Regions from separate parts of the Enterococcus sp. DIV1304_2 genome, predicted to be linked through region 2. Evidence: predicted binding sites of a transcription regulator. Region 2 holds the regulator's gene; the other holds the start of a gene.
The links. Region 2 encodes NrdR, which represses ribonucleotide reductase genes. Its sites were predicted from a motif close to ACACNATATATNGTGT; they were not measured.
Positions count from the first base shown of each region.

Region 1: nrdH (glutaredoxin-like protein NrdH) is a predicted target of NrdR. The motif match lies at 6,129-6,144, and genes of this name have one in related genera.

Region 1 covers NZ_CP187851.1:2,525,087-2,540,565, reverse strand. The annotation lists gene IGJ14_RS11690 (aminotransferase class III-fold pyridoxal phosphate-dependent enzyme) at 1-557, shown strand, start outside; gene ald (alanine dehydrogenase) at 576-1,676, shown strand; gene IGJ14_RS11680 (hypothetical protein) at 1,705-2,421, shown strand; gene nrdF (class 1b ribonucleoside-diphosphate reductase subunit beta) at 2,470-3,435, opposite strand; gene nrdE (class 1b ribonucleoside-diphosphate reductase subunit alpha) at 3,486-5,645, opposite strand; gene nrdH (glutaredoxin-like protein NrdH) at 5,827-6,051, opposite strand; gene IGJ14_RS11660 (GH25 family lysozyme) at 6,700-7,518, shown strand; gene IGJ14_RS11655 (GntR family transcriptional regulator) at 7,754-8,389, shown strand; gene IGJ14_RS11650 (quaternary amine ABC transporter ATP-binding protein) at 8,586-9,779, shown strand; gene IGJ14_RS11645 (ABC transporter permease/substrate binding protein) at 9,772-11,502, shown strand; partial or broken gene IGJ14_RS11640 (HAD hydrolase family protein) at 11,559-11,922, shown strand; gene IGJ14_RS11635 (hypothetical protein) at 11,964-12,188, opposite strand; gene IGJ14_RS11630 (MFS transporter) at 12,717-13,910, shown strand; tRNA gene IGJ14_RS11625 (tRNA-Lys) at 14,092-14,164, opposite strand; gene IGJ14_RS11620 (DUF1836 domain-containing protein) at 14,547-15,122, shown strand; gene IGJ14_RS11615 (DegV family protein) at 15,112-15,479, shown strand, end outside.
Region 2 covers NZ_CP187851.1:1,583,220-1,598,698, reverse strand. The annotation lists gene polA (DNA polymerase I) at 1-2,302, shown strand, start outside; gene mutM (DNA-formamidopyrimidine glycosylase) at 2,704-3,540, shown strand; gene coaE (dephospho-CoA kinase) at 3,513-4,133, shown strand; gene IGJ14_RS07425 (hypothetical protein) at 4,191-4,523, shown strand; gene nrdR (transcriptional regulator NrdR) at 4,983-5,468, shown strand; gene IGJ14_RS07415 (replication initiation and membrane attachment family protein) at 5,491-6,873, shown strand; gene dnaI (primosomal protein DnaI) at 6,873-7,799, shown strand; gene IGJ14_RS07405 (hypothetical protein) at 7,983-8,414, shown strand; gene IGJ14_RS07400 (tRNA (adenine(22)-N(1))-methyltransferase) at 8,637-9,329, shown strand; gene IGJ14_RS07395 (Nif3-like dinuclear metal center hexameric protein) at 9,331-10,455, shown strand; gene pepT (peptidase T) at 10,471-11,703, shown strand; gene IGJ14_RS07385 (diacylglycerol/lipid kinase family protein) at 11,904-12,809, shown strand; gene IGJ14_RS07380 (DUF1294 domain-containing protein) at 12,823-13,095, shown strand; gene IGJ14_RS07375 (lysylphosphatidylglycerol synthase transmembrane domain-containing protein) at 13,106-14,158, shown strand; gene IGJ14_RS07370 (GntR family transcriptional regulator, LSA1692 subfamily) at 14,585-15,313, shown strand; gene IGJ14_RS07365 (Sapep family Mn(2+)-dependent dipeptidase) at 15,324-15,479, shown strand, end outside.

The sequences.
Region 1 (15,479 bases), 940 kb from region 2:
ATCTTTTTGGTAGTCGTGGCTGGGGCATCAAACCAGATGCCATGGTGCTAGCGAAAGGATTATCTTCTGGATATGTTCCACTAGGGGCTACTGTTTTTAACAAACGCATCGTTGAAGGAATCGAATCAGCGACCAATGGAGCTAATGTCATTATCCATGGGCATACTTACGGTGGACACCCGCTGGGCTGTGTGGCAGCATTAGAAGCTTTACGTATTGTGGAAGAAGAAAACTTAGTTGAAAATGCCCGTGAAGTCGGTGCATATTTATTGGCACGTCTAAAAGGACTTGAAGGAACATATGACTGCATTAGTGATGTTCGTGGAAAAGGCTTGATGATCGCCATCGATTTTGAGAATACAGGGAAATATGATGTGGAACAAACAGCAAAAAATGTGCAAGCAGTTGCTGATTATGCCATCAATGCAGGAGTCTTGCTCCGCGATGAACTACAAACGATCATCATTTCACCATCGTTGACCTTTTCAAAGGAAAACGCAGATCAACTATTCGATGCGATCCATATGGGCTTTGAGGAGTGGCAAAAGCAACAATAATTCAAAGGAGGATATAATATGACAATCATTGGTGTACCAAAAGAAATCAAAAATTCAGAGAAACGTGTAGGCGTGACACCCGCAGGAGTCAAAGAGTTAGTAACAGCAGGTCATATCGTTTATGTAGAAGAACGTGCAGGGGAAGGATCAGGCTTTACAGATAGTCAATACCGTGAAGCTGGCGCTCAAATCAAAGCTGATCCAGAGACAGTCTGGTCGGCAGAAATCGTCGTGAAAGTCAAAGAACCACTAGCATCAGAATATCAATACTTTAGAAACGATTTGATTTTGTTTACGTACTTGCATCTAGCCGCAAATCTTGAATTGACTGAAGCATTGATCAAATCTGGAACAACAGCGATTGCCTATGAAATGGTTACGAAAAACGGAGCATTCCCATTACTCGCACCAATGAGTGAAGTCGCTGGCCGTTTAGGCGGTCTATTGGGTGCGGAGATTTTAGCGAAGCAAAGTGGAAAATTGATTTCAGGTGTAACAGGTGTTTTACCAGTTCAGGCAACTATTTTAGGTGGTGGGATTGCCGGAGTGAGTGCGGCACATTACTTGCACGGATTAGGAGCAGATGTGACGATCTTAGATATCAATGTCGACCGCTTACGTGAATTGTCAGAGATGTTCAATGGACAAGTAAAAACCCTCTACTCAAGCCCAGCGAATATTGAGAAAATGGTGTTGACTAGCGATATCGTGATTGGTTCAGTCTTATTACCAGGTAAAAAAGCCCCACATCTTATCACAGAAGAATTAGTGAAACAGATGAAAGAAGGAACGATCTTAGTGGATATTGCGATTGACCAAGGCGGCTGTTTTGAAACGAGCCAGCCAACCACCCATGAAGAACCGACTTTCGTTAAACATGGAGTGATCCACTACTCGGTTGCGAATATGCCAGGTTTAGTTCCTCAAACGTCTACGTTAGCTTTAACGAATGTCACGATGAGATATATCAAGGGCTTAGCCTCCCAATCACTGACAGAAGTCATCCAAACGTATCCAGAGATCCTACCAGGAATCAGTACCTATAAAGGAAAACTGACCTGTCCTGAAGTGGGGGAAGTTTTTGAGCGAACCGTTGACGATATTCGTGAGCTCGTTTAAAAATTTTCTAAAAAGTGAAGGAAATACAATGACTAAAAAAACTCGTATGGTCCAAGTCGGCTGTGGAAAAATGTCGAAAGAGATTATCAAATATGCCATGGCAAAAGATATTGAAATCGTTGGAGCTGTAGACAATCGTCCAGAGGCGATCGGTCAGGATCTAGGGCTATATTTAGGATATGACCAAGCTTTAGGAGTGAAAATCTCTAACGATCCCCACGAAGTATTTCAAAACTGTGATGCCGATGTGGCATTAGTCACGATAGCTAGTTATATCAAAGATTTCATGCCAAGTTTAGAGATACCCTTGACCTATGAAGTCAATGTTTTAACAATCAGTGAAGAAACTTTATATCCTTGGACGACTTCGGTTGCAGAAACCAATCGTTTGGATAAAATCGCAAAAGCCAACAACGTTACGATTTCAGGAACAGGAATGCAAGATATTTACTGGGTGTTGTTTCCAACGCTGCTGGCTGCTGGCATGAATGACGTACAAAAAATCAGTGGGGAAGTCAGTTATGATGTCGAACACTATGGAAAAGCGTTAGCAGAAGCACATGGTGTGGGCTATGACCAAGCAAGATTTGACAAAGAAATTGCCAATGCAACCGATTTGCCTTCCTATTCTTGGATGACCGCAGAAGCCATCTGTGCCAAAATGGGTTGGACGATCAAACGCATTGCTCAAAAGAACGTTCCAATCGTTTTAGATAAAGATATTCCAAGGTTGTCAGTTGGTTAAAGAGAAACAAAAAAAGAGCGAGGATGCAATATCCAAGCTCTTTTTCGTTTAGTCTAAACCAATCAAGTAATCTTCATCTTTCATCGCTTCTACGTTACCTAATAGGTAGCCGTTTCCGACTTGAGAGAAGAAATCGTGGTTACTTGTACCAGTAGAGATCCCATTCATCACGATCGGGTTGACATCATTTGCTGTATCAGGGAATAGTGGGTCCATTCCTAGATTCATCAATGCTTTATTTGCATTGTAGCGTAAGAATGTTTTGACTTCTTCCGTCCAACCGATTGGATCATACAATTCTTCTGTGTAGCGCTCTTCGTTTTCGTATAATTCATATAACAAATTATACATCCAGTCTTTCAATGTTTCTTGTTCTTCTTCAGGTAATTCGTTGTAACCTAGTTGGAATTTATAGCCAATATACGTGCCATGGACAGATTCGTCACGAATGATCAACTTGATGATCTCTGCCACATTGGCTAATTTATTATTTCCTAAATAATAAAGTGGTGTATAGAATCCTGAGTAAAATAAGAAGGTTTCTAAAAAGACACTCGCAATTTTTTTCTCTAACGGCGTACCGTTTTTGTAGATCTCATTGATACGCTCCGCTTTTTTCTGTAGATAAGGATTCGTATTCGTCCATTCAAAGATTTCTTCGATTTCTTTTTTCGTATTCAATGTACTGAAGATCGAAGAGTAACTTTTCGCATGGACAGACTCCATAAATTGGATATTGTTCAATACCGCTTCTTCATGGGGCGTGCGGACATCTTTACGTAATTGATCCATCCCGCTTTCTGATTGAACGGTATCAAGTAAAGTCAATCCACCAAATACGTGACCAACTGTATCTTTTTCTAATTGGGAAAGCGTACGCCAGTCGTCTAAGTCATTTGACAAAGGGATACGTGTGTCTAACCAAAATTGCTCAGTTAATTTCTCCCAAGTCGATTTATCAATGATATCTTCAATTTCATTCCAGTTTATCGCTGCATAATAAGTTTCTGACATGAGAATGCTCCTTTATTAAAATCCAGTAACGGTTCTATCACTAAGTGAAATTAGATTACACAGCTTTCACATTGGTTGCTGCCGATTTCTTCTGCATCGTCTGTAAACGTACGTACATAATAAATCGATTTGATTCCTTTGTGGAAAGCATAGTGTCTTAGAATATTTAGATCACGTGTGGATTGTTTTGTCGTTTCTTTCCATTCGTACAAACCTTCTGGGATTTCTGAACGCATAAACAACGTCATACTCATTCCTTGATCCACATGTTTTTGTGCTGTGGCATAAATATCGATCACTTTACGCATATCCATATCATAAGCAGAAGTGTAATACGGGATTGTTTCATTTGATAAATAAGGCGCTGGGTAATAGATTTTCCCAATTTTCTTTTCTTGGCGTTCTTCGATCATACGAGTGATCGGATGGATACTTGCACTAGTATCATTGATATAAGAAATAGAACCATTAGGTGCTACAGCTAAACGATTTTGGTGATACAAACCATCTTTCATGATTGCTTGCTTCAAGTTTTCCCAGTCTTGGGCAGTCGGAATAAAGATACCATCAAACAAAGCAGCAACTCGTTCAGATTTTGGTTGGAATTCGCCAGTGACATATTTATCAAAATAAGTGCCGTCTGCATAAGCTGATTTTTCAAAATTATGGAAGACTTGTTTTCTCTCACGTGCGATATTGTTACTTTCAACAAGTGTCCAGTAATTCAACAACATGAAATAAACATTGGTAAAATCAAGTGAATCTTCGGAACCATATTCCATTTGCTCTTTGGCAAAATAAGTATGAAGTCCCATGGCACCAAGTCCGATCGTATGATTCAATTTGTTTCCGTTTTGGATCGGTGGAACCACGTCAATATCCGAAGCATCTGTGATATACGTCAATGCACGAGTCATCGTGCGGACAGAACGACCAAAGTCAGGGCTATCCATCAAATTGACGATGTTTGTAGAACCTAAGTTACATGAGATATCTGTTCCTAGTTCTTCATATTCTTGCTTGCCGTTGATGACAGAAGGTGTCTGTACTTGTAAAATCTCAGAACATAAGTTACTCATGATGATTTTACCGTCTACAGGATTTTCACGATTTGCCGTATCAATATTGATGATATACGGATAACCAGACTCTTGTTGTAATTTAGAGATCTCGTTTTCTAAATCACGGGCTTTGATTTTTTGTTTACGGATATTTGGATTTGCGACTAAATTGTCATATTCCGCAGTGATATCTACGTAAGAAAATGGCACACCATATTCTTTTTCCACACTATAAGGACTGAATAGATACATTTCTTGGTTTTTACGTGCTAATTCATAGAATTTATCTGGGACGATCACACCAAGTGATAAAGTCTTCACGCGAATCTTTTCGTCTGCATTTTCTTTTTTTGCTGAAAGGAACATCATGATGTCTGGGTGGAAGACGTTTAAATAAACGACACCCGCACCTTGACGTTGTCCTAATTGGTTCGAATAACTAAAGCTATCTTCAAACAATTTCATGACTGGAACAACACCGCTAGCTGCACCTTCGTATCCTTTGATCGGCGCTCCGGCTTCACGTAAGTTAGAAAGTGTGATCCCAACACCACCACCGATTCGTGAAAGTTGTAAGGCAGAGTTAATCGAACGACCGATCGAATTCATATCATCCGTTACTTGAGTCAAGAAACAAGAAACAAGTTCACCACGACGTTTACGTCCAGCATTCAAAAATGAAGGGGTTGCTGGTTGATAACGTTGGTGGATCATTTCATCAGCTAAAGCTAAGGCTAGTTCTTCGTCGCCATTCGCAAAGTACAACGCATTGAATGCGACACGATCTTCATAAGATTCCAAGTAGGCAGAACCATCATTTGTTTTTAACGCATATTGAGAGTAGAACTTATAGGCTGCCATGAATGATTTAAATGTAAAGTTTTGTTCGAATAGGAATTGATAAAGTTTTTCAATAAATTCACTACTATATAATTGAATGAACTCTGCTTCTAAATATTGGTTGTCGATCAAATACTGGATTTTGTCGATCACTGTTGGAAACGTCATCGTATTTGGTTTGACATTTTCTTCAAAAAAAGCAGCTAAAGCTTCTTTATCTTTATTTAAAGGGATTTGCCCGTTGACTGGTCGATTGATTTCATTGTTCAGCTTAAAGTAGCTGACATCTTTTAGATTTTTAAGACTCATACATACGCCCAACCTTCTTTTTGATTTTGATGATACGTGTTTGACCACAAGATATAGTGGTGTTCATTGCTGTAAAAAAGGATTTGGGGAGGTTACGGACAATATCCGTAAGTCCATCAAATCCATGGTGGCAGAGGATCAAGTAAATCCTCGATCTATTTGACAACTGTTTGAATGATTCTTAGCTAGCTAAGTGACGTAGTTGATCTGGTCTGAAACCAATGACAGTCGCTGCGTCTGAAGTGATGACCGGAACACTTTGGAATCCTTGGTCTTTTAACCATGAGATTGCTTCAGGTTGCTCGTCGATATTTACTTCTTCAAACTCGATTTTATTTTCAGCTAAAAAGCGTTTCACCATTTTACATTGCATACAATTATTTTTTGAAAAGATTTTTACGTTCATTATTATTTGCCTCCTTGCTCGTGTGTTTTCTCTATAATCAATAGTATAAATCTATTAGTAAAAAAGTCAATCAACAAACACTACATCTTGTGTTGTGGAAATTGTGGAATACTATGTTTTGTGGTTTTTGAAAAACAATGAAAACAAGTATCTCGTGCAGATTCGCTTGTATTAATACAGAAATGCTTGTGGAAAACTCCGTTAAAAAATATTTTTTTAACCTTTGCTTGCCAATAAATGAATGTTCGATCGAAAAATCACAAACGAAAAAGGTATGCAAAATGATGGAAAGAAGAAGAGAAATAAATGCAGATCAAAACCAGAAGAAAAAGGTATTTATACATTTAGAGATAGAAATTTTTTCACAAAACGAAAAATGATCATGAAGTGTCTAAGGATCATCGAAAAGAGAAACCCGAATCAAAATAGCAAAAGTCAAAAGAGTGCTCACTATATATAGTAGTAAGATGATAAATGTTGTAAAAATTGAACTAACAATATTTTTTAAATTTTTAATAACAATGTTATGTTTAAAAATTGGTTAATTGTCATGTTATCTGTTTTTTTATTCCTAGATTTTTGTTTAAATAGAGCCAACAGGACGTCTTGTTGATGCTTTGAAAATTCAATAAAAGGAAGCGATCCAGGATGCGTACAATGGTCAAATGGGTAGGTGTTATTTGTTTTACTTTACTAGTTTACGTTGGAGGAACAGCACAGGCAACTTCGATTCCAATCAAACCTACGATTACTGAAAAAAATCAACATGTGTTAGGTAGCAGCAGCCAATTCTCAGAGTCATTCACTCGAAGTCTGACAGACGATTCAGGAATCTCCGCTGCAGAACCAGGCAGACCAGCTAAAGATTTTATTGACATATCTTCCAATAATGGCAAGATATCGAGTGAAGAATTTCAAACGATGAAAAACTACGGCATTAAAGGGGTAGTCATAAAATTGACTGAAGGAGACTCGTATAAAAATCCGCTTGCTCCTGAACAGATTGCTTCAGCCGTTGCGGCAGGCCTAAAAGTAAGTGTCTATCATTATGCGTGGTTCAATGAAGAAGCTGACACAAAAGGGGAAGCTCAGTTTTTATTGGATTATATGAAAGAGTTGAACCTGCCATCGTCAACTGTTGTTGTCAACGATAGCGAAAATCCAAAGATGAACGTGGACAAAGTGACAGATAATGCATTGGTTTTCCAAAAAGCGATCCAACAGGGGGGCTATCAAAACGTCGTCCATTATTCGAGTGCTTCTTGGTTCACCGAAAACAAATTGGATATGACACGTCTAGGAAAAGAAAATTGTTGGGTTGCACAGTGGCCCTACGATCCTTCTGATAAAAATCCTTTGCATACAGATACAGCAGCTTGGCAGTGGGCAAGTGATCTTTATTTCCCAGAATTTCCTAGCCGTCATTTTGATGTAAGTAGTGACTATTTGAAAAAATTTACAAGTTAAATGAAATTTGTTTTTTAGCGCAAGAAACAAAAAGACAACCACGAAAATTTTTTGATTTTCGTGGTTGTCGCTTTATTCTCGAAGTGAGTGATACGAACTGTTTAGTTTGGGAAATCAACTGATAACTACCGGATTTCTTGTATAGAAGAAAAAAATAAAACCAGTTTACTTTTGCTTCTTTGAAGCGTCCATAGTAAGATGTTAGCTGACAAGTAGATGAAAGAGGAAGAATAAAATGAGTGAAAAAACCAAACTGGTTCGCCCACGTTATCAACAGATCGCTGTTGATTTGGCTGAACGAATCGTAGAAAATCGTTATCAAATCGGCGAGAAGATCCATGCAAGATCCACTTTAGCAAGCACGTATAACGCTTCGCCAGAGACGACTCGTAAAGCAATCAATGTTTTGGTCGATCTGGGGATCATGGAAGTCCGTCATGGCAGTGGTGCGTTTGTAGCATCTAAAGAAAAAGCAAAGGATTTCCTTTTACAATACCAAGATGTGCAATCGATCCAAGAAACAAAAGCAGAAATCATGGAAAGCGTGAAAAAACAACAAGAAGAATTGAACCATTTTTCACAACTATTGGATCAACTGGTGAGTCAAACGAAACGAATACATAAGATGAACCCACTTCTGCCTTTTGAACTTGCTTTGACAGAGGAAGCGGCTCACTTAAACCAATCCATCAGCGAATTGAATATTTGGCAAGCCACTGGTGCAACAGTGATTGCAATTTCCCACGATCAAGAACTGTTGGTCTCGCCTGGTCCGTATGCTAAATTTTCAGCGGGGGATACTGTCCACTTTATTGGGAACGAGTATACGCTGCAACGAATGACAAACTTTTTTTATCCAGATGGACAGTGAACGAGCGGATAAGAAAAATCTCATTTAATTCTAATTTTGGTCAATCCCTATACTGATAAGGGATTGACCATTTTTTTGTGTAGTTTCCCTAATAATACAGATACTTGGATTTTGACAAAGTGACTACATGATGTTATCGTAGTGTGGTCACTTTTTTCAGAAAGAAAAATGAATTTACATACAAAGGAGAATTTGTTTGGTAAAAGTAGAAGTAAAAAACTTAACGAAAATATTTGGTAAACGAACACAAACTGCTTTGGAAATGATGAAAAAGCACCAATCGAAAACAGAGATTTTACAAAAAACCGGCGCAACTGTCGGTGTATATGAAGCGAGTTTTGATGTACAAGAAGGTGAGATCTTCGTGATCATGGGACTTTCGGGGAGTGGGAAATCAACCTTGATCCGTCTATTGAATCGTTTGATTGAACCAACATCTGGCAATATCTTGATTGATGGAGAAGACATCTCAACACTTAGCAAAGAAGAACTTCGCGAAGTTCGTCGTCACAAAATCAACATGGTGTTCCAAAACTTCGGTCTATTCCCACATCGTACGATTTTAGAAAATACAGAATACGGTCTTGAAGTTCGCGGTGTTCCTAAAGAAGAACGTCAAGCGAAAGCAGAAAAAGCGTTAGAGAACTCAAGCTTGTTATCCTTTAAAGATCAATATCCTAGTCAATTATCTGGTGGGATGCAACAACGTGTAGGGTTAGCCCGAGCATTGGCAAATGATCCAGAGATCCTATTGATGGATGAGGCTTTCTCAGCACTTGATCCATTGATTCGTCGTGAAATGCAAGATGAATTATTGGAACTACAATCCAATGTGCAAAAAACGATCATCTTCATCACACATGATTTAAATGAAGCATTGCGTATCGGGGATCGCATTGCATTGATGAAAGACGGAGAAATCATGCAAATCGGTACTGGGGAAGAAATCTTGACTAATCCAGCCAATGATTACGTGAGAGAATTCGTTGAAGAAGTCGATCGCTCGAAAGTCTTGACGGCGCAAAACATCATGGTTCCTGCACTAACAACAAACATCGAATCAGATGGTCCAAACGTTGCATTGACACGTATGCGTAATGAAGAAGTCAGCATGTTGATGGCTGTTGATAGAAAACGTAACTTAAAAGGGATCATTACAGCAGATCAAGCATTAGAAGCAAGACGTCAAAAACGTCCATTGATCGATTTCCTTGATGAAAATGTTACCGTGATCGGTAAAGATATGTTAGTTAGTGATATTTTCAATATTATTTATGATTCGCCGACTCCATTAGCCGTGGTTGATAACGGGAAATTAAAAGGCGTTATTATCCGAGGTAGCGTAATCGAAGCATTAGCAGCAACAAGTGAGGTGAGCGAACATGAATAATCTATTGAACTATCAAATACCCGTCGCTGACTGGGTCGAAACGATCACTGATTGGTTGACAACAACGTTCGCAGGACTGTTCTCATTCCTTCAAACGATTGGTCAAGCAGTGATGACAGCTATCACGAATCTTTTATTAGTGATACCAGCACCACTATTTATTCTTTTAATGGCAGTTGCAGCGTTCTTTATTTCAAAAAAACGTCCCGGATTGACATTATTTACGTTGATTGGCTTATGGTTCATTTATAATCAAGGGCTATGGACAGATTTGATGAATACTGTCACATTGGTTTTACTATCGAGTGTGATCTCGATCATCATTGGTGTACCTCTTGGTATTCTCATGGCAAAAAATGATAAAGCGCAAGGAATCATTAAACCGATCCTTGACTTTATGCAAACAATGCCTGGTTTTGTTTATTTGATTCCAGCGGTTGCCTTTTTCGGAATTGGTATGGTTCCAGGGGTGTTTGCCTCAGTGATTTTTGCCTTACCACCAACTGTTCGCTTTACGAACCTAGGTATTCGCCAAGTACCGAAAGAGTTAGTAGAAGCGTCTGATTCATTTGGTAGTACGAGTTGGCAAAAACTAGTGAAACTTGAATTACCACTAGCAAAAGGAACGATCATGGCAGGGATCAATCAGACAACTATGCTTTCTCTTTCAATGGTCGTGATTGCCTCAATGATCGGAGCGCCTGGTTTAGGTCGTGGTGTCCTTTCTGCTTTACAACGTGCACAAGTCGGAAATGGTTTTGTCAATGGGGTAGCATTGGTGATCTTAGCCATTATCATTGACCGTTTTACGCAACACTTGAATCAACCAAATGATCAAAAAGCAGCAGGTACTGCGAAACAAAAAAATAAAAAGCGCCAAGGAGTGATCATTGGTGCAGTAGTCGTTGTTTTATTAGGTGCGATCGGTGTTGGAAGTTTTAGTTCTTCAACAAAAGAAACAAACACGATCAATCTTTCTTATGTGGAATGGGATACAGAAGTTGCTTCAACAAATGTCGTAGCAGAAGTCTTAAAAGAGATGGGCTATGATGTGAAAGTGACGCCTCTTGATAATTCGATCATGTGGGAATCCGTTGCAAAAGGAGAATCAGATGGAATGGTGGCTGCTTGGTTACCTAAGACTCATGGTTCTCAATATGAACAATACAAAGATCAAGTCGATGATCTAGGTGCAAACTTGAAAGGTGCCAAAGTCGGGTTAGCTGTTCCAACATACATGGATGTTAATTCGATCGCGGATCTAACCGATGAAGCAGGCAAAAAAATCACCGGTATCGAACCTGGTGCAGGTGTGGTGAATGCCGCAGAAAATACGATTGCCCAATATCCAAATCTTGAGGGTTGGACAGTTGAGACCTCTTCTTCAGGTGCGATGACGGTTGCATTAGGACAAGCAATCAAAAATCAAGAACCAATCGTCTTTACTGGTTGGACGCCACACTGGATGTTTGCGAAGTATGACTTGAAATATCTAGAAGATCCAAAAAATGCGATGGGAGATGCGGAAGAGATCCACACGATCGTCCGCCAAGGCTTAAAAGAAGATCAACCAGAAGCATACGCTGTGTTGGACAAATTCAATTGGACAGAAAAAGACATGGAAGAAGTCATGTTGGAAATCAACAGCGGCAAAGACCCACAACAAGCAGCAAGAGAATGGATCGATAAGAACCAAGAAAAAGTTGCTAGTTGGAAAAACTAAATAAATAAAAAAAATCGACTTTACTGAAACAAAAACTGTTTCGGTAAAGTCATTTTTTTGTAAAAATCACCGTGTTTGATCCGCAAAAGAACTGTTTTGAACATGTCAGACAATTGGAAAAAAATAAAAAAAGCCTATATCGTTGCTTCAGAAGCCGCTTGGACCGATAGTTCAAATTATAATGTCCATAAAGGAACAACAGTGGCAGAATTGCAAAGAATCCTCCACGTCACACCAGAAGAAACCATGGTATTTGGCGATGGTCTAAATGATGTCGAATTATTAGGACGTGCAGCTTACAGCTTTGCGATGAGCAATGCCTTTGAGCAAATCAAAGAAGTTGCACAATTTGTGACAAAGTCGAATGATGAAGATGCGGTGCTCCATACCATCAAAAAAATGATTGCTTTACAAGCATGAAAACCCAGTGAGTTGATGTCAGAGAAAGAGCCTTCAACCATTTAATTGGCAGAAGACTCTTTTTTTGTCTGTAAATAATCAACGAATCCATCAAGTGATAAATCAGCTGCATGAGCTAATAAGATCATTGTGCCAAATTTAACACTGTTCCAGTCATCTGATTGATTTAGACGTGTAAAGCTACTAGCGGTGATCCCAGTTTTCTTACTCAATTGGTAGTTGCTTTTAAACCCAAAGTCTTGTTTATATTGTTCAAACCAATTCATAAAATCGCTCCTTTGCTATGTACTCATTAAAATATACAAATTTTACTAAATCAACCGATAAGAGGTAAATTGAGAAAATAGGGTAGATACAATCATTGTATCACTACTGACAGATATGACCACCTGTTAGCGGATAAAGATTTTTGTTCAGCTATAAAAATAAAAGTGTTGGAAGAAAGCTGCAAAATATATAAAATCTTACGTTATAATGTATTTATTCAATTTGAGATGCTGCCATAGTTAATTGATTGGATAGATCACGAAGAAAGGGGGCAGTTTCAAAGAACAAACGACAGATCCAAAAGGTTTTCTCACATTGTTTGATGTTTATCTAATTTTAGGAGATGACATCTGGCTAATATTAGGCCGGTTTTTTGTTTAAAATTGAAAGGAGCTTGTGGTATGGAAGACATAAATGATAGTGAAGTTTATTTAAATCAATCCAGTGACTACTTAAATCTATCCCTTACTATAATGGCGAGTTTAGTTATCGGTGTGCTAGTGAGCATGAATATGGAGAGTTGACGCATGGAGAATAAAAAGAGAATAGCCATTACATTCATTGTTTTCACGCTGTTTTTTACCCTGTTTAGAAGCTCAATGTCAGGGATTTTTTCTCTCTATTACTCAAATTTTGGTGTGATAGATAACAATATCAGTCTTATAAAGAGTTTTCAAAATATAGGGATTTTACTGGGTTTATTACCAGCAGGATATTTGGCAGATAAAATTGGAAGAGTAAAAATCATTATTATTTCTTCAGTAGTGATTGCATCTAGTTTTTGTATTATTTTATTTTCAAACGATCTTATTGGATTTTCATTAGCTGAATTTCTTTATGGTATAGGATTAGCTATGAACTCAGGGGCAGTACTAGCATATACAAATGACTTGGAGAATCATTATAATATCAGACTTGAGAAGAAAGTAATGGGGAGAAGAACGGCATTGCAAAATATTGCAACTCTAGCGGGAGGGAACATCGGTACTTCGCTTTTTCAAATCGATAATCAATTTCCTTTGTATTTCTCTATTATGGGCTTGCTTTGCTATCCGCTATTTATTTATGGCTGGATCAAATATAATGATTTTTCTAATTTAAATCCCAGAATACATAAAAAACGTAAACCTAAATCCATAGATATTTCTTTTTTACTCAAGAAAAATGTTTTATACGCGATATTTATTTCGCTATGTTTTGAAGGGGCAACACAATTTGTTTTAGTTTATTGGTCGATCTTTTATGTTAATCGTTTGAATTTCAACCTATCCACAGTATTCACATTAAGTATGATTTCTGTCGTCTTGGGAAGTGAGATCTATTCACAATTAACGAAAAGTATTAAATCAAATAATAGGATACTGATTGGTACACTGTACATCTTATCATTCTCCTTGTTTGGAATGGGTATTCTTGAAAACCGTTGGCTTTCTATCGTGCTTTTTGCTCTTGTTGAGGTATGTATTGGAATTGTTAGTAGCTCGATACTTACGCTGGAAAGCGAGATCATCACTTATGAAGAAAAAAAATCTTCTATTTTAGCAACGATTTCTTTTGTAACAGAGATTGGTGTGATTAGCATTTTATTAATCAATAAAATATTAATGAGGTCGTTATCCTTACAAAATATGTTTCTTGTTAGTTCAGCATTTATAGCTGTAGGGCTTCTATTGATTTATATAAATCATTTAAAAGGAAAAAAGAGAAAAGAAATGATCTGACACTGTTGGAGGGTTCGTAAAAGAAGACACGAATGATTATAATCAATAGCTATTGGCCTATTTTGTTAGTACTTTTGAAGGCTTGAAGTTTTCCGAGCACAAAAAAATGCCACCACGCACACTCTTTTCCAAACTACTGAAGTAGCCAAGAGTGTACTGGTGACGTGGGTTTGGCACCCAATGGGCCGTGAGGGGCTCGAACCCGCGACCCGCTGATTAAGAGTCAGCTGCTCTACCAACTGAGCTAACGGCCCATATGAAAAAGTACTTTATTATAGTAGCACTAAGCATTTTAAAATGCAAGGCACGTACAATAAAAAATCTACGAAAACTTTACTACTTCCTAGAAATTCATTCATAGTTTATTCATAAATGACCGTTATGATAAACGTATCCCAACCAACAAAGTTCTTGCAAAAGAACAACCCATAACACTTTTTCATTTTTTTACTCCTTTTCCCGCCATGAAAATGGCGGGTCTTTTTTTATTCCCAGAAGAATCTAGAACAAGCATCGTTTAAACGCTTGTTATCGATGTTTGATTTTGTTATTAATTTATCTAGTTTGAGTAACTAGATTGAATGTTTTTGAAAACTTTGATAAGATATTAATGAGAACATTAAAGGAGCTTTCATAATGGAAAAAATGCGCCAGCAATTAATTGATTGGGCTGTCAGTATCGAAACATTTCGTTTACCACATTGGGAAGAACTTCCAGACTTGGAGCTATACATGGATCAAGTCAAGACACTAGTAGATCGTCATTTATCACCAGTTATCCAAGGAGAAAAACATCCTTTGTTAACTTCTTCAATGGTTAATAATTATGTGAAACTAGGTTTAGTACCGGCGCCAATCAAAAAGCGATACAACAAACAACATGTGGCATTTCTGATTGCTATCACAACGCTTAAACAAGTGTTGACGATTCCTGAAATCAAAGAAGGAATTTTGTTTCAAGGAAAAACAGTGGGCATCCGTGAAGCATATAATCTTTTTTGTGATGAACAAGAAAATGCGATACGAATGGTCAGTCAATTAGCCCAAGGAAAACAACATGAACAATTATTGAATCAAGAACTTCCATTAGAATATGTTGCTGTACGTTCAGCGACGATTTCTTTTGCAATGAAGCTACTAGCAGAAAAAACGATCAGTTTAGAAAGCGAATATTTACAAGAGGCAAAAAAGGAGAAAGAAAATGAAGAATAAGATTGCGATTTTAGTAGACTCAGGAACAGATGTGCCACAAGAAATCATCGATATGTACAATATTTATGTGATCCCTTTGAAAATCATTTATAAAGATAGAGAATATACAGATAAAGTCGATATTACTCCTGAAGAGATTTATAAGCGTTTACCTGAGGAAATTCCGGGTACCTCGTTACCTGATGGAGAATCAATCACTAAGATTTTTGATCAAATCAAAAATGATGGCTATGATAAAGTTCTAGCAATCACTATTTCAAGTGGTTTGAGCGGAACGAATAATGTGGTTCGTCTTGTCGCACAAGAACAAGAAGGAATCCAAACACATGTATTAGATACTAAAAATATTGGTATTGG
Region 2 (15,479 bases):
AGACGATATCATCGGTACTTTGGCAGAAAAAGTGGATAAAGAAATATTCGATGTAGTTGTCTTGTCCGGTGACCGAGATTTAACACAATTGGCATCAAAAGAAATCAAAGTCGATATCACTGTGAAAGGTGTAAGTGATATTGAAAGTTATACGCCAGAACATGTGGCGGAAAAATATGATGGACTTACACCGAAACAAATCATCGATATGAAGGGATTAGCAGGGGATGCTTCAGATAATATCCCTGGGGTAACAAAGATCGGTGAAAAAACAGCGATCAAATTATTAAATCAATATGGCTCTGTTGAAGGGATCTATGAACATATCGACGAAATGAAGCAAAGTAAGATGAAAGAAAATCTGATCAATGACAAAGAGCAAGCTTTCTTGTCTAAAAAATTAGCAACGATCGATACCGATGCGCCAGTAGAAGTGGATATTGACTCCCTTGCCTATCAAGGAAAAGACTTAGATAAATTGGTGCCTTTCTTCAAGGAAATGGATTTCAAACAATTTCTTGCTAAATTAGATGTGGTTGAAGAACAAGTAGAAATGAAAGATATTTTGTTTGAAGTGGTCCATGAATACGATGAGAGCATGTTCCAGACAAATATGGCTTTATATGTTGAGATGATGGGCGACAACTATCATACAGAGGACATCGTTGGTGTGGCATGGGGAACACCAGAGAAAATCTATGTGACAAATGACTTAGCGATTTTTGAAAATGAAGCCTTTCTTTCATGGGTCGGGGACAAGACTCGCCTGAAAAATGTATATGATGCTAAGCGTACGTATGTGGCATTGAACCGCTATGCAACGAAATTACAAGGGATCGACTTTGATGTCTTACTAGGTGCTTATTTACTGGATACGAACGAGAAAAGTGAGGACATCGAAGGGATAGCGTCACATTATGGGTATCATGATATCCAATCGGATGAAGCAATCTATGGAAAAGGCGCGAAGAAAGGTCTACCAGAAGATGAAGAAGTTTTCTTTGCCCACCTAGCACGAAAAGTTTCAGCAATCAATGGTTTGACGCCTAAACTAAGTCAAGAATTAGCAGAAAAAAATCAAGAAAATCTTTTCCGAAAAATGGAATTACCTTTGTCGATCATCTTGGCTGAAATGGAAATCAGTGGGATCAAAGTGGATGCGACTCGTCTTCAAGAAATGAAAATCGAATTTTCGGATCGATTGAGAGAGATCGAACGAAAAATCTATGAAGAGGCTGGAGAAGAATTCAATCTAAACTCACCTAAACAATTAGGTGTGATCCTTTTTGAAAAGATGGGTCTTCCAGTGATCAAAAAAACCAAAACAGGCTATTCGACTGCGGTTGATGTCTTAGAACAATTGCGTGAGCAAGCACCGATCGTTGATGATATTTTGATTTATCGCCAAATCGCTAAAATCCAATCGACCTATGTCGAAGGTTTACTGAAAGTGATCCAATCGGACGGGAAAGTCCATACTCGCTATGTTCAAACATTGACGCAGACAGGCCGTTTGAGTTCAGTTGATCCCAACTTACAAAATATTCCGATCCGTTTAGATGAAGGTCGCAAGATCCGTCAAGCATTCGTTCCTAGAAACGAAGATTGGTTGATCTATTCTTCTGACTATTCTCAGATCGAATTACGTGTATTGGCGCATATCTCAGATGACGAGCATTTAAAAGCTGCCTTTTTAGAAGGACAAGATATCCATTCAAGTACAGCAATGCGTGTGTTCGGCATTGAAAAAGCCGAAGACGTCACACCAAATATGCGTCGTCAAGCGAAAGCAGTCAATTTCGGAATCGTTTATGGAATTTCTGATTATGGGTTATCACAAAACTTAGGCATTACGCGTAAAGCAGCTCAACAATATATCGATACGTACTTTGAAAAATATCCAGGTGTCAAAGAATACATGGAGCGTATTGTTCGTGAAGCGAAAGATCAAGGTTTTGTAGAAACGTTATACCATCGTCGTCGCTATTTACCAGATATTAATTCAAGAAACTACAACATTCGTTCATTTGCCGAACGAACAGCAATCAATACGCCGATCCAAGGAAGTGCGGCGGATATCCTGAAAATCGCCATGATCGAATTGGACAAACGCTTGAAAGAATCGGACTTGCAAGCGACGATGTTACTTCAAGTGCACGATGAATTAGTCTTTGAAGTGCCAGAAAGTGAATTAGAGATGTTAGATAAATTAGTCAGCGAAGTAATGGAACAGGCGGTTGCTTTACATGTTCCACTGATCACAGACAGCAGCTGGGGCAAAACATGGTATGAAGCCAAATAATTCTTTACTTTTATACCGATAGACAAACATTGAGGAAAGATCTTGGATCAGGTTCGTTCGATGTAGGAGTAGATTGTAACAGAGCTGTCCAGCTCTGAGAATAAGGCGAGAAACCCGAAAATTGTTTATCAAATTTTTGGGTTTCTTGGCTTATTTCTGAAGTAGTTGCTTGTGGAATACTGTTTATCAAGGTTGTGACAAAAGCGTTTTGATCTGAGCAGTAAGATAGAAAATTAAAAATAGCTTTTCATATTTTACGATTTTTTAGCTTAATGTTGAAGGTCAGCTTATGGAACACCGTTTATTCTGTTTTAAGTTCAAGAATAAAAATAGCTTTTATTTTTGTTTCAGATAAGTTCGATTCAAAATCAAATAAGTGAAAATTGTAGGTGAGAAAAAGGATGCCCGAATTACCAGAAGTTGAAACTGTCCGTAAAGGATTAGAGAAATTAGTGAAAAACAAAAAAATCAAAAACGTCCAAGTGCTGTGGCCGAGAATCATTGAACAACCGGAGGTACCGATTTTTGAAGCAACGTTAATTGGTGAAACGATCGAATCGATCGGTCGTAGGGGGAAATTTTTGATTTTTCACTTGAGTCATTATGAAATGATTTCCCATTTACGGATGGAGGGAAAATATCAATATTTTGAAAAAGAAGAACCGATCGACAAACACACACATGTGATTTTTTCTTTTGAAGATGGCAGCCAATTACGATACCACGATGTAAGAAAATTCGGCCGTATGACGATCGTTGAAAAAGGAGCGAGCAATACCTATAAAGGAATCTTAAAATTAGGTCCAGAGCCTTTACCAGATCTATTCTTATTAAAAGACTTTACAGTAGGGCTACAAAAGTCACACAAAGCCATCAAACCTTTGTTACTTGATCAAAAGTTGGTCACAGGACTAGGAAATATCTACGTAGATGAAGCATTATGGGAAGCGAAGATCCATCCAGAGCAACCAGCTGATTCTTTACGCCCAAAAGAAATCAAATTACTCCGTCAAGCAATCATCGATGTGTTGTCACGAGCAGTTGAAGCAGGGGGAACAACGATCCGAAGTTATCTCAATGCGTTAGGTGAGTCAGGGAGTTTCCAAGTGGCTTTACATGTCTATGGACAGACAGGAGAAGCATGTGTTCGTTGTCAAACACCAATCGTGAAAACGAAAGTTGCGCAAAGGGGGACGCACTATTGTCCAACATGTCAGAAATTAAGAATACCCAAGTAGGATTTGTTTTAGGTTTGACAGGGGGAATTGCGACAGGCAAGAGTACTGCCGCTGCTATTTTCCAACAATATGGCTTTCCAGTGATCGATGCCGATATAGTGGCAAGAGAGGTCGTTGAACCGGATACGCCAGGACTTCAAGCGTTGGTTCAAGCATTCGGCAAAGAGATCCTCCAACAGGATGGTCAGTTAGATCGGGCAAAACTTGGACAATTGATTTTCGGTTCTGTCACTGCACGTGAGCAATTGAATCAAATATTAGATCCATTTATCCGTGGGAGAATCACTGAAGAAATCATAGAGAAGAAAGCCCAATATCCGTTGATCGTTGTCGATATTCCTTTATTGTTTGAAGGACAGTATGATACACAAATGGATGCCGTCGCAGTTGTCTATATTCCAGAATCTCAGCAAATCGAACGCTTGATGGTACGCAATCAATTATCGAAGCAAGAAGCAGAACAACGGGTGAAAAGCCAACTGTCGATCGAGGAAAAGAAACGACGTGCGGATATCGTATTCGATAACCGCCAAACCAAGGAAGATTTATCCGCTGAAATCAAAAAATGGTTATTGCTTAATCGCTTTCTTTGAGTAAATCGCAACATTTTGCTATGCTATTTATATAAAGAAAGAGGGGGAGATGATACGATGGGTACATTCAAAAACCAAAAAGATAAAGTAGTAGGTTCTGCGAAAGAAAAAATTGGTGAGATTCTCCACAAAGAAGATTTACAGGAAAAGGGCCAGATCCAAGCAGAAGAAGGTAAAATTCGTGAAGATGAATACCGGGCGAGAATTGCTGAGTTAGAAGACCAACATGTCGAAAAAGAATCCAAGCGACAGGACTTAACCACAGAACGCAAAGATCCGGAAACAAGTCCTGAAGTAAACCAAGACCCCCAATTCGATCATCGTTCAACAGAACAAAAAATCGAAGAAGAACGAATGAAACATTACACGGGAATCGAAGATAAACTATAGGGATTACCCAAGCATTGAGTAAAATAGAAAATCAAAAAGAAACAGGCTGGTGCTGAACGCCAGTCTGTTTTCGTTCGTTGAGATAAAAACACAACAAATCTTTCAGTTCAAGCGATTTTTTAACTGGGACAGTCGCATTGCTTAATTGTTTCATGTTATACTAAAGTTAGTAATAAGAAAACGTTTATTACGATCCACTTGAATTAGTTCAATAAAAAATCAGTGGAAAAAAATCTAAAACAATAAGCAGTGAAGTTGTGAAAATCACTTTGAACTGAGCAATAAGATATAAATTGAAAAAATCCTTTTCATATTTTATAATTTTTAAGCTTAGTGTTGAAAACCAGCCTTTTTTCCACCAATGATTCATAATTGGTGGGAAAAATTAACTGATGGAACAACTTCATTTGGTACATTCAAATAAGCGATCAAACTACACCAAGAGAGGTGAAAATTACGATGAGATGTCCTAGATGTCAACATAACAACTCAAGAGTGATCGATAGTCGTCAAGCTGACGATGGTCGAGCAATAAGAAGACGCCGGGAGTGCGAAAAATGTTCCTTCCGTTTTACGACCTTTGAACGAATCGAAGCAGCGCCGTTATTAGTGATCAAGAAAAATGGCGAACGTGAAGAATTCAATCGTGACAAAATTTTACGAGGCTTGATCCGGTCTGCCGAAAAACGACCAGTAGCGATGGAACAAATGGAACAGATCGTCAACCATGTTGAAAATCGTGTAAGAAGTCTTGGCGAAAATGAAGTTTCAACTAATCTGATCGGTGAATACGTCATGGAAGATTTAGTGAACTTAGATGAAATCGCCTATATTCGTTTTGCGAGTGTCTATCGTCAATTCAAAGATATGTCTGTCTTTTTGAAAGAATTACAAGACATTGTTGATAAAGCAAAAGATACGAGTAATAGTGAAAATGATGCGTAATTAATAAAGGAGGGAGCATTCCTTGGAAAATGCGTGGAAAGAATTACAACCGAAAAATATTTACCAAGGAAGAAAGAGCAGTCCTTTAAAAGAAGAAGGAAAGTCTGCCTTGTTATCCCTTTACCAACCATTGATCGGGGGAGAAGCGTTGAGTCTTTACTTGACGTTGTATTCGGAGATCTCGCTAGAAACTGGCGTAGGTCCTGAAGGATTACACGCCGATTTATTGAGTAGTCTAAGTTGTGGATTACCGCAATTTTATGAGGCACGAAAAAAATTAGAAGGAATCGGTCTTTTAGAAGTCTATTTCAAAAAAGATGAAAATTTGGGTGATTGTTTTCTTTATGAGTTGTTAGAACCGATGGACGTTCCTACGTTTTTCAATGATACGTTACTTTCTTTTTTACTTTTAGAAAAAGTTGGCGAACGTCGATTCAACCAATTGACGGAATTATTTAAGCCAAAAAATCTTTCGTATGAAGGCTATCAAAAAATCACTAAGAAGTTTTTGGAAGTCTATCGGTTCAATGAAACAGTCTATGCAGCAAACCAAGAACAAGTGGAATCGATTCAGCAAAAATTCACACCTGTTGAACCCAAATCATTGTTAGCAGATTCAGACTCGTTTGACTGGACGTTTTTAATCGATTGGTTGAAGAAACAACACATCAATCAGTTGACAGAACCAGTTCTGCAACAAGCGAAAACATACCAACAACTCTACGGCTTCGATGAACTGACTTTAGGAGAGTTGATTCTACAGTCATTTGATTTTACGACAGAAGAAGTATCTTTAAAAGAACTCCAACGGATCGTCTTGTTACGGCAGCAACAGCAGAATACGTTGCGACAATCGAGCAACACTCTGGTTACCGATCAGTCTGCTGAAACAGGTGTCCCTGTCAATCAGGCGTTGCCTAGTGCTGCACAACAATTGATCCAAGTTGCACGACAAACCCCACCGATGCGTTATCTCGAAGCAATAAAAAAAGAAAAAGGCGGGTATGTTTCCAAACAGGAAAACTGGTTGTTGCAAGATTTGGTCACCCAATCCGGTCTGACTAGCAGTGTCATCAACATTTTGATCAACTATGTGTTAGTCATAAAAAACCATGCGAGCTTAAATGCGAGCTTCGTGAATACGATCGCTAATGAGTGGGCGCAAAAAAAAATCAGTACGCCAGAAGAAGCGATTGAACATCTCCATACATTGAGTACGAAAGCGAAACAACCGAAAGCGTCAAAACAAAACAACACGTCAAATTATCGCCGAAATGTAAGGCGAGAAAAATTGCCTGATTGGGTCAATCAACCAAAAGACGAAACGCAAATCAGTACAGAGAAAAAAGCCGAGATCGATCGTCGCTTCAAAGAGTATCTGGCTAAAAAGGAAGGTGAGAGCTAATGGAAGATGTGGGAAAAGAACTGAAGAAAATCATCAGTAAACGCAACTACCAAGAAAAGTATTCCGAGATGATTGCTGAAGTTTTGAATGATGCGGATGTTCAAGCCTTTCTGTCAGCCCATCAAGACCGATTGACGCAAGCGGATATCGAAAAAAGTTATGCCAAACTCTATGAGTATGTCCAAGAAAAAAGAAAATATCAAACGAACGATCCAACCATGATCGCTCCCGGATATGAACCAAAATTGACATTGAATTTCCACTATGTCGATGTGACTTACGTGCCGACGGAAGCACTCTTAGCTCGTCAAAAACAAGAAGAGATCAAGAGTCGTGTGAAAGCAATGGATATGCCAAAAGATATCCAGTCTGCCTCTTTCGAAAATTTCGAACGAACAGATGGACGTGGTTATGCAAGTTTAGAAGCATTAGACTTCGTCGAACAATATTCGGCTGATCCTAAAAGCTTCCACAAAGGGTTATACTTGGTCGGAAGTTTTGGTATCGGCAAAACCTATCTGTTAGGAGCAACAGCAAAAGAACTGGCAATCAAAGGATTCACGACAACGTTGGTCCATTTCCCAACATTTGCTGTTGAAATGAAGCAAGCCATCGGCAAAGACCAAGTGGCTGAAAAGTTAGATGCGGTGAAGAAATCGCCGATCTTGATGATCGATGATATTGGAGCGGATGCGATGAGTAGTTGGATCCGTGATGAAGTATTTGGCGTCATCTTACAGTATCGAATGCAAGAACAATTGCCGACGTTCTTTTCTTCAAACTTCACGATGAACGAATTAGAACAGCATTTGACGGTGACACAACGAGGCGATGAGGAACCGTTGAAAGCCAAACGGATCATGGAACGAATCCGCTATTTGACAAAAGAAATCGAAATGACAGGCCGAAATCGCCGAAATGGCTAATGCCATTAAATGATTTTTACAGAAACAGGTTGGAGTATCTACTCAACTGTCACTGTTTTTCACCTTTTCAATAAAAATTCATAAAATGAACAAAGTTAAGATGAAACGAATCCATGGACTTGAAGAAATAACCGGATGGAATCATCAAAGCAGTAACGCAAGAAATTACACGGAGGATGTATGATGAAAGCTATTTTAACTGGTCTAGTTGCTGCCGGTCTCTTGTTTGCATTGGCAGGCTGTGGCAACGAAGAAGGAAGTACAGGTTCAATCGATTCGATCAATGCAGAATCGACAGTGGAAACAGATAGTTCTACCGAACAAAAGCAAAGTGTGTTTACAGGTACGATCGAAAGCTTCGGCGAAGCGGAAGGTGATGTATACCAAATCACCGTCAAAGATGTAGAAGAAATAGAAGATCCAGCAAATATCGGTACCTCCTTCAGCAATGATGGAGTGATCTTGAATGCTTCAGTGGATCAAATCACTGGTGGTGTCGATTCCTTGAAAGAAGGAGAAAAGATCGAATTTAAATTGGTAGAAATGGCGGTCATGACGATGTCGATCCCTCCACAAGTTCCTGGAAATTCGATCATTGAGATCACTGCCCAATAAAAAAAGAATCAATCGAAATCTTTTGATTACTTGTAAAAAAAAGACTGGGATATTTTCCCAGTTCTTTTTTCTATGGAACATAAACTAATGTTATGATAGGGATAAGAACATTAGTTATCATAAAAGTGGAAATAAGTAGTATAACTATAATAAGTAAGTGTTTGTCCAAAGTCATGACAAATTGGATGACATCCAAACATTCAGTAGTTAAGGAGTGGAAAAATGAATCACACAGAGTTATCGAAACGTCTTGAAACTGTCGGACGTTTTGTACCGGAAGCTGCTCGTTTAGCAGATATCGGTTCAGATCATGCGTACTTACCCGTCGCATTGATGCTAAAAGGGAAAATCGACTTTGCTATAGCTGGAGAAGTCGTGAAAGGACCTTTTGAATCGGCAAAACGACAGGTGATGAAAAATGGACTGTCTGAGCGAATCGAGGTACGCTTGGCCAATGGATTAGATGCCATCGAAAAGGACGATCACATCAGCGCGATCACGATTGCTGGCATGGGAGGCTCTTTGATTCGTGACATCTTAGAATCTGGTCGGCAAAACCAGCGCTTATCGGGAGAAGAACGTTTGATTCTACAGCCCAATATTGGCGAAAAAACGTTAAGAACGTGGCTGAAAGAAAATAACTATCAGATCATTGCAGAAGAAATCATTGAAGAAAACAAAAAAATCTATGAGATCATCGTAGCTGAAAAGAAAGAACAGCCCATCGACTATTCTGAAAAAGAGCTGATGTTTGGGCCATTCTTACTCGAAGAGAAAAACGCTGCTTTTTCGGCAAAATGGCAACGTGAGCTTAAACAACGTGAAGTGATCTTAGAGCAATTAAAAAATGCGAGTGAACAAAACAGATATGAGACAATCCAACAAGAGGTGGAATGGATCAAGGAGGTTTTATGACATGTCCATTAAAGCACAAGATTTCATCAAAAAATTTGAAAGCTATTGCCCGCAATGGTTAGCGGAAGAAGGCGATCCAGTTGGGTTGCACATCGGCACCTTGGACAAACCGATCCAACGTGTGATGATGACTTTAGATGTCCGCCCAGAAGTGGTGGCAGAAGCCATTGAGAAAAAGATCGATCTTTTGATTGCAAAACATCCGCCGATTTTTAGACCAGTCAAACGCTTGATCACTGATTCTCCACAAGAAAAAATGTACGCTGATTTGTTGAAGCATGATATTGCAGTCTATGCAGCCCACACAAACATGGATATCATTGAAGATGGGTTGAACGATTGGTTTTGTGAGCAATTAGGAATTGAGGTCACAGGTCATCTTGTTCAAACACATGAACGTGGCTACAAAAAATTGATCAGTTATCTTCCAGTGGAGGATGCTCCGCGTTTAAGAGCTGCTTTGGCAAAAGCGGGTGCCGGAGAACAAGGAGAGTATGATAGTACAAGTTTTACCTCGATTGGCCAAGGTCGATTCCGTCCAAAAGCTGGGGCGAATCCAACAATTGGTGAAGTCGGCCGTGGGGAACAAGTCCAAGAAGCCAAAGTCGAAGTGATCTTCCCAGAAAATATAGAAAAGGAAGTCTTACAAGCGATGTTTGCCGCACATCCTTACGAAGAACCGGCATTTGATTTGTTTCCGATCGAGGCACCAGTCAAAACTTGGGGATTAGGTCGTATTGGAGAACTAGCGAAAGAACAGAGTTTGGATGATTTTGCCGCGCATGTGAAAGAAGTCTTTCAATTGGAAGGGTTACGTGTGGTTCGCCCCACGACAAATCCACAAAAAATGATCAAACGTGTCGCTATCTGTGGCGGGAGTGGTGAGAAGTTTTATCCCGCAGCCTTGGCGCAAGGAGCAGATGTCTATATCACTGGCGACATTTATTTCCATACAGCACAAGATATGCAAAGCGCAGGATTAGCTGCGATCGATCCGGGACACTATATCGAATCATTATGCAAAGAAAAATTTGTAGAGAAGTTCGAGATCTGGAAAGAGGAAGAGAATTGGTCGGTTGACTTTTTTGTTTCAGAAACATCAACCAATCCATTTGAATTTAAATAAAAAGGAGAGTCATTTATGTACGAGAACTTATTACCGCGATTTTTAAGATATGTCAAAACGGAAACACAATCCGATCCAACAAGTCAGACTACGCCATCTACGCAAACGCAAGTAGAGTTTGCGCAAGTTTTGAAAAGAGAATTAGAAGACCTAGGCTTGTCTGATGTAACATATAATACAGAAAACGGTTTTGTGATTGCTACACTACCTAGTAATATCGATCATGACGTACGTTCGATTGGTTTTATTGCTCACATGGATACAGCGGATTTCAATGCAGTAGGCGTAAATCCTCAAATCATCGAAAACTATGACGGGGAATCAACGATCGTTCTAGATAAAGAAGGACGCTTCACGTTGAATGTCAAAGATTTCCCTAATTTAAAAAATTATGATGGCCATACGTTGATCACAACTGATGGTACCACATTACTAGGTGCAGATGACAAAGCGGGTATTGCAGAAATCATGACAGCTATGGAAATCTTGCTAAAAAATCCTTCGATCCCTCACGGTGAGATCAAAGTCGCTTTTGGTCCAGATGAAGAAATCGGTGTGGGTGCTGATAAGTTTGATGTAGAACAGTTCAATGTTGATTTTGCTTATACGATCGACGGCGGTCCTTTAGGAGAGTTGCAATACGAAACCTTTAGTGCAGCGCAAGCCAACATCACGATCCAAGGGAAAAATGTCCATCCTGGTACAGCGAAGAATACAATGATCAATGCTTTACAATTAGCGATCGACTTCCACAATGAATTACCAGCTGATGAAGTTCCTGAAAAAACAGATGGTTATGAAGGATTCTTCCATTTGATGGCATTGAATGGTAGTCCAGAAGAGGCGAAGATGAGTTATATCATTCGTGACCATAAACGTGAGTCATTTGAAGCGAGAAAAGCAATGATCACAAGCATTCAAGAAAAAATGAACCAACAATTTGACCAAGAACGTATCCAAGTAGAAATGTATGATCAATACTACAATATGCGTGAAATCATCGAAAAGGATATGAGTATCGTTGATCTAGCTGAAAAAGCAATGATCGAACTAGACATCAAGCCAGTGATCGAACCGGTACGTGGTGGGACAGATGGCTCAAAAATCTCTTATCTGGGGATACCAACACCAAATCTATTTGCAGGTGGCGAAAACATGCACGGACGTTTTGAATTTGTGTCCCTACAAGTCATGGAAAAAGCGGCAGATGTCATTGTTAAAATCGCGGAGTTGAATACGCAGGTGTAATTGATCCGTTTCATTGATAAAAAAGATTAAATTTCAACCAATAATCTCACATTATTGGTTGATTGCTACACTGCATTGACATATGATTGATTCGAGGCTATTTTAGTCAGTGCTCGAATCACTGTTCATGGGGGAGGGTGAGCGTTTATTTCGCATCCACTCCCTTTGTTTTTTGCAGGAAAGTAGGAGGAATACGGTTTATGAAGAAGTTACTGGTATTTTATAACAAAAGTTCAGGAAAGGATGAAGGGGAACAATTAGCAGAATGGTTCAAGGAGTACGTCGCAAAACACCGACCAGAACTAGAGGTTTATCTAACGGAAACTGGACCGTCGATCAAAGATGAAACATTGAGAGAAAAAGCAAAAGAACATGAGGTAGATACACTAGTCATCATTGGTGGTGATGGCACGATCCACCATATCATCCAAGCATTCCAAGATGAATTAGACCATTACCATGTTGGCTTATTACCTGGTGGAACGATCAATAACTTAGCGAAAGTGTTAGGCATTCCTTTTGAGAAAGAAGAAGCCGCAGCAATGATGTTAGAGGAATCGATCCGCAAAATCGACTACGGGAAAGTGAACGATAAAGTAGTTATTTCTACTTTGACTATTGGCATATTAGCAGACACAGCGGTGTGGATCAGTCAAAAAGAAAAGCAAAAATATGGTTCATGGATCTTTATCAAGCGTTTCGTGAAATTATTGATGAAAAAGAAAAAATATCATTTGGATATCAAAACTGAAGATGTTCATTGGCAAGGAAAAGCACAGTTGTTGACGATCACGATGTCTAACTCAGTAGGTGGCTTTACTGGTTTCGATGATTCTGCTGCACCAGATGATGGTAAGTTCCATATCACTATCGTTCCTTCATTAGATTTTTTCCGGTTTGCTTTTTATCTCCCACGTATGATCAAAGGAAAGATCTATTCTGTTCCTGGCATCAAATATCTGACAGCTAGTCAAGTCAATATCCAGGCAAGAGAAAAGAAAGTGACGACTCGAACTGATGGTGACACTACCGATGACTTGCCGATCGAATTGAAAGTCATTCCAAAAGGTATAGCGATCTACGTACCAAAAGAAAAAGATCAATAAATGGAGGAAGTCGATGGAAGTATTGATGCATAATCCCTTGTGGTTTTACTTGTTCATTGTAAATGTTTATCTATTTGGCTTGATGGGCTATGATAAACGTCAGGCAAAAAAAGGCGCTTGGCGCGTACCAGAAAGTAATTTGTTGTTTGTTAGCTTGTTAGGCGGTGGTTTGGGCGGTTTGTTCGCACAACGCATATTCCGTCACAAAACTAAAAAAAAGAAGTTCACGATCGTTTTCATGTTAGGAATCATGATTGATCTCGTCTTGATCTATTTTTTCCATTAAGGAGTCGTACATGTCTACTAAAGGAACAAAAATCAAAATCATCATTAATCTATTATTATTGACTATTATTCTCGCTATTATTTATTATTTGATCAACCAATCTTTTGCGGATATTTTCAAAGAGTTGCTTTCAACAAGTGTCCAAGTGCTTCTGGCGATGTTTTTTTTCGGTACACTTTATCAAATTGTAGAAGGTCGCTCAATCAAAGAGATCGCCAAGCCGTTTTCCAAATCTTTCAGTACAAGTGATGGGTTCTGGACGTCTTGTTATATTGCCTTTTATCGGATCGTTTCATTTGGAACGGGGACACTGATCTCAGAAATTTATTTTTACAATAAAAAAGGGATGAAGTTTTCTCAAGGAGCAGGAGTCACTGCCTTGCATATGATCATGTATAAATTAGCGGTGATCACTTATGCAGTCATTGGCTTGATTGTTCAATTTTCTTTGTTTTACGAAAATGCGCCAAATATGATCTGGTTCATCATTGCCGGTATCATCTTGACAGCTTTGATCATTTTATTTCTTGTGACAATATCTGTCAGTTTGAATCTACAAGTGTTTTTTGTCAAAGTCTCCAATCGCTTATTCAAAAGTGAACGTTTACGCAACTGGGTGGATACGTGTAACAGTCAGATCTATTCATTGAGAGAAACAGTGCAAACGATCATTCAAGACCGTACCGCATTGATCAGGATCTATTGTTGGAATCTGCTAAAACTACTCTGTTGGTATGTGATGCCTTATCTGTTTTTAGTAGAAAATCATCCACATCTTGATTTTCTTTTAACATTCTCATTTATTAGTTTTGCTGTGGTTTTGTCAGGCGTGTTACCAACCCCCGCAGGTATTGGTTCGTTTGAGTTTGTTTATCTATTGCTCTTTCGACCTGTAGTTGGAACGGTGGATGCTGTTTCTTCCTTACTGCTTTACCGTTTTGGCTCGTTCATCTTGCCATTCATTTATGGCTTTTTCTATGTGATCGCAGAAAGACGGAATATCTTACGTCAAGAGATCCATGAAGTAAAGGCAGAGAAAAAACGCACGAAGGGGAAAATCTAATTGTTTTGAAAAGCTTCGTGGGTAAGTTCAACTATATACAACTTGATAGAGAATCAGTCTGAGCTGAAAATGGCTTAGATTGATTCTTTTTTGTTTATAACAAGCTAGATTCAAATACCACGTATCCACCAAGACAGTCTCAATTACGTAGGGAAAGATAGATCAAACAAAGCCGATTCTTTTTAAAAGCCAAATAACCGTTTTTATTGATGAAAGTCTATACTTAATGGTATATACTTTATGTTGAATAAATATAAGACTCGGATTTCATTAAGCGGGTTTTTTTCTCATCATACGAATAGGGTGAAAAGCTTTAGAAGTAAAATTTTTATTTTTGACAGTTAAGCTTTTAGACGTTTGGCTTCTTAACTCAGAAACGAATCGACCGTATGATGAATGATACGTAGTTAGAAAGTAGGTAATAAAGTGAAAAAACAAGCGGTTTTCCAAGATATAGCTGAAAAAATTGCACAACGAGTCAATGATGGAACTTACGTGACCAGTCAAAAGTTACCTTCAGATTATGATTTAGCGGAAGAATTTCAATGTAGTCGACTGACGGTGCGCAAAGCAATTGATCTTTTGATCAGTCAAAATATTTTAGTGAAAGAAAGAGGAAAAGGAACTTATGTTATGAAGCAACCGAAGATCCAAAGCGGTTCCGGTGGCTTACAAAGTTTTACTGAAACTGCCAAGGCTCAAGGAAAAAAGACACGGACAGAAGTATTACAAGTTGAGATCGTAAAAGAAGTACCGCTGAAGATTCGCCAGATGTTCGCTGACTATGGAAATGAAGCCATGGTTTATCTGTCTCGTTTACGTTACTTTGATGATGAACCAATGACAGTAGAAAACCTCTATATACTAAAACGTTATTTGCAAAATGAAAGTGGTGAGATCCCTCAAGCTCAGCTGGCATCTTCACTGTATGAAATAATTGAAGAAAACATTGAGATTGGCTACGCGCATCAAGAAGTTGAAGCAGTCATAAGTCCGCCAGATATTGCCAAGTTATTGCATGTATCAGAAGATGATCCAATGCTTCTCGTCCATTCGATGACTTATTCTCCTTCTGCTAAACCGATATTGTTCGACACGTCTTTTTATCGTGCAGATCAATATACGTTTAAGAATACATTGATACGTCAAAAATAAGAGGTGAAAAATGGATCAAATCAACACAGCAATCGAAGAGAATTGGCTGGATTTTCTGGATTTACTCAAACAAGTCATGCAAGTTCCTAGTGTTAAATCAGAAGCTGGACCAGGAGCACCCTTTGGTATAGAAGCACGCTCGGTTCTTTCTTTGGTCATGGACAAA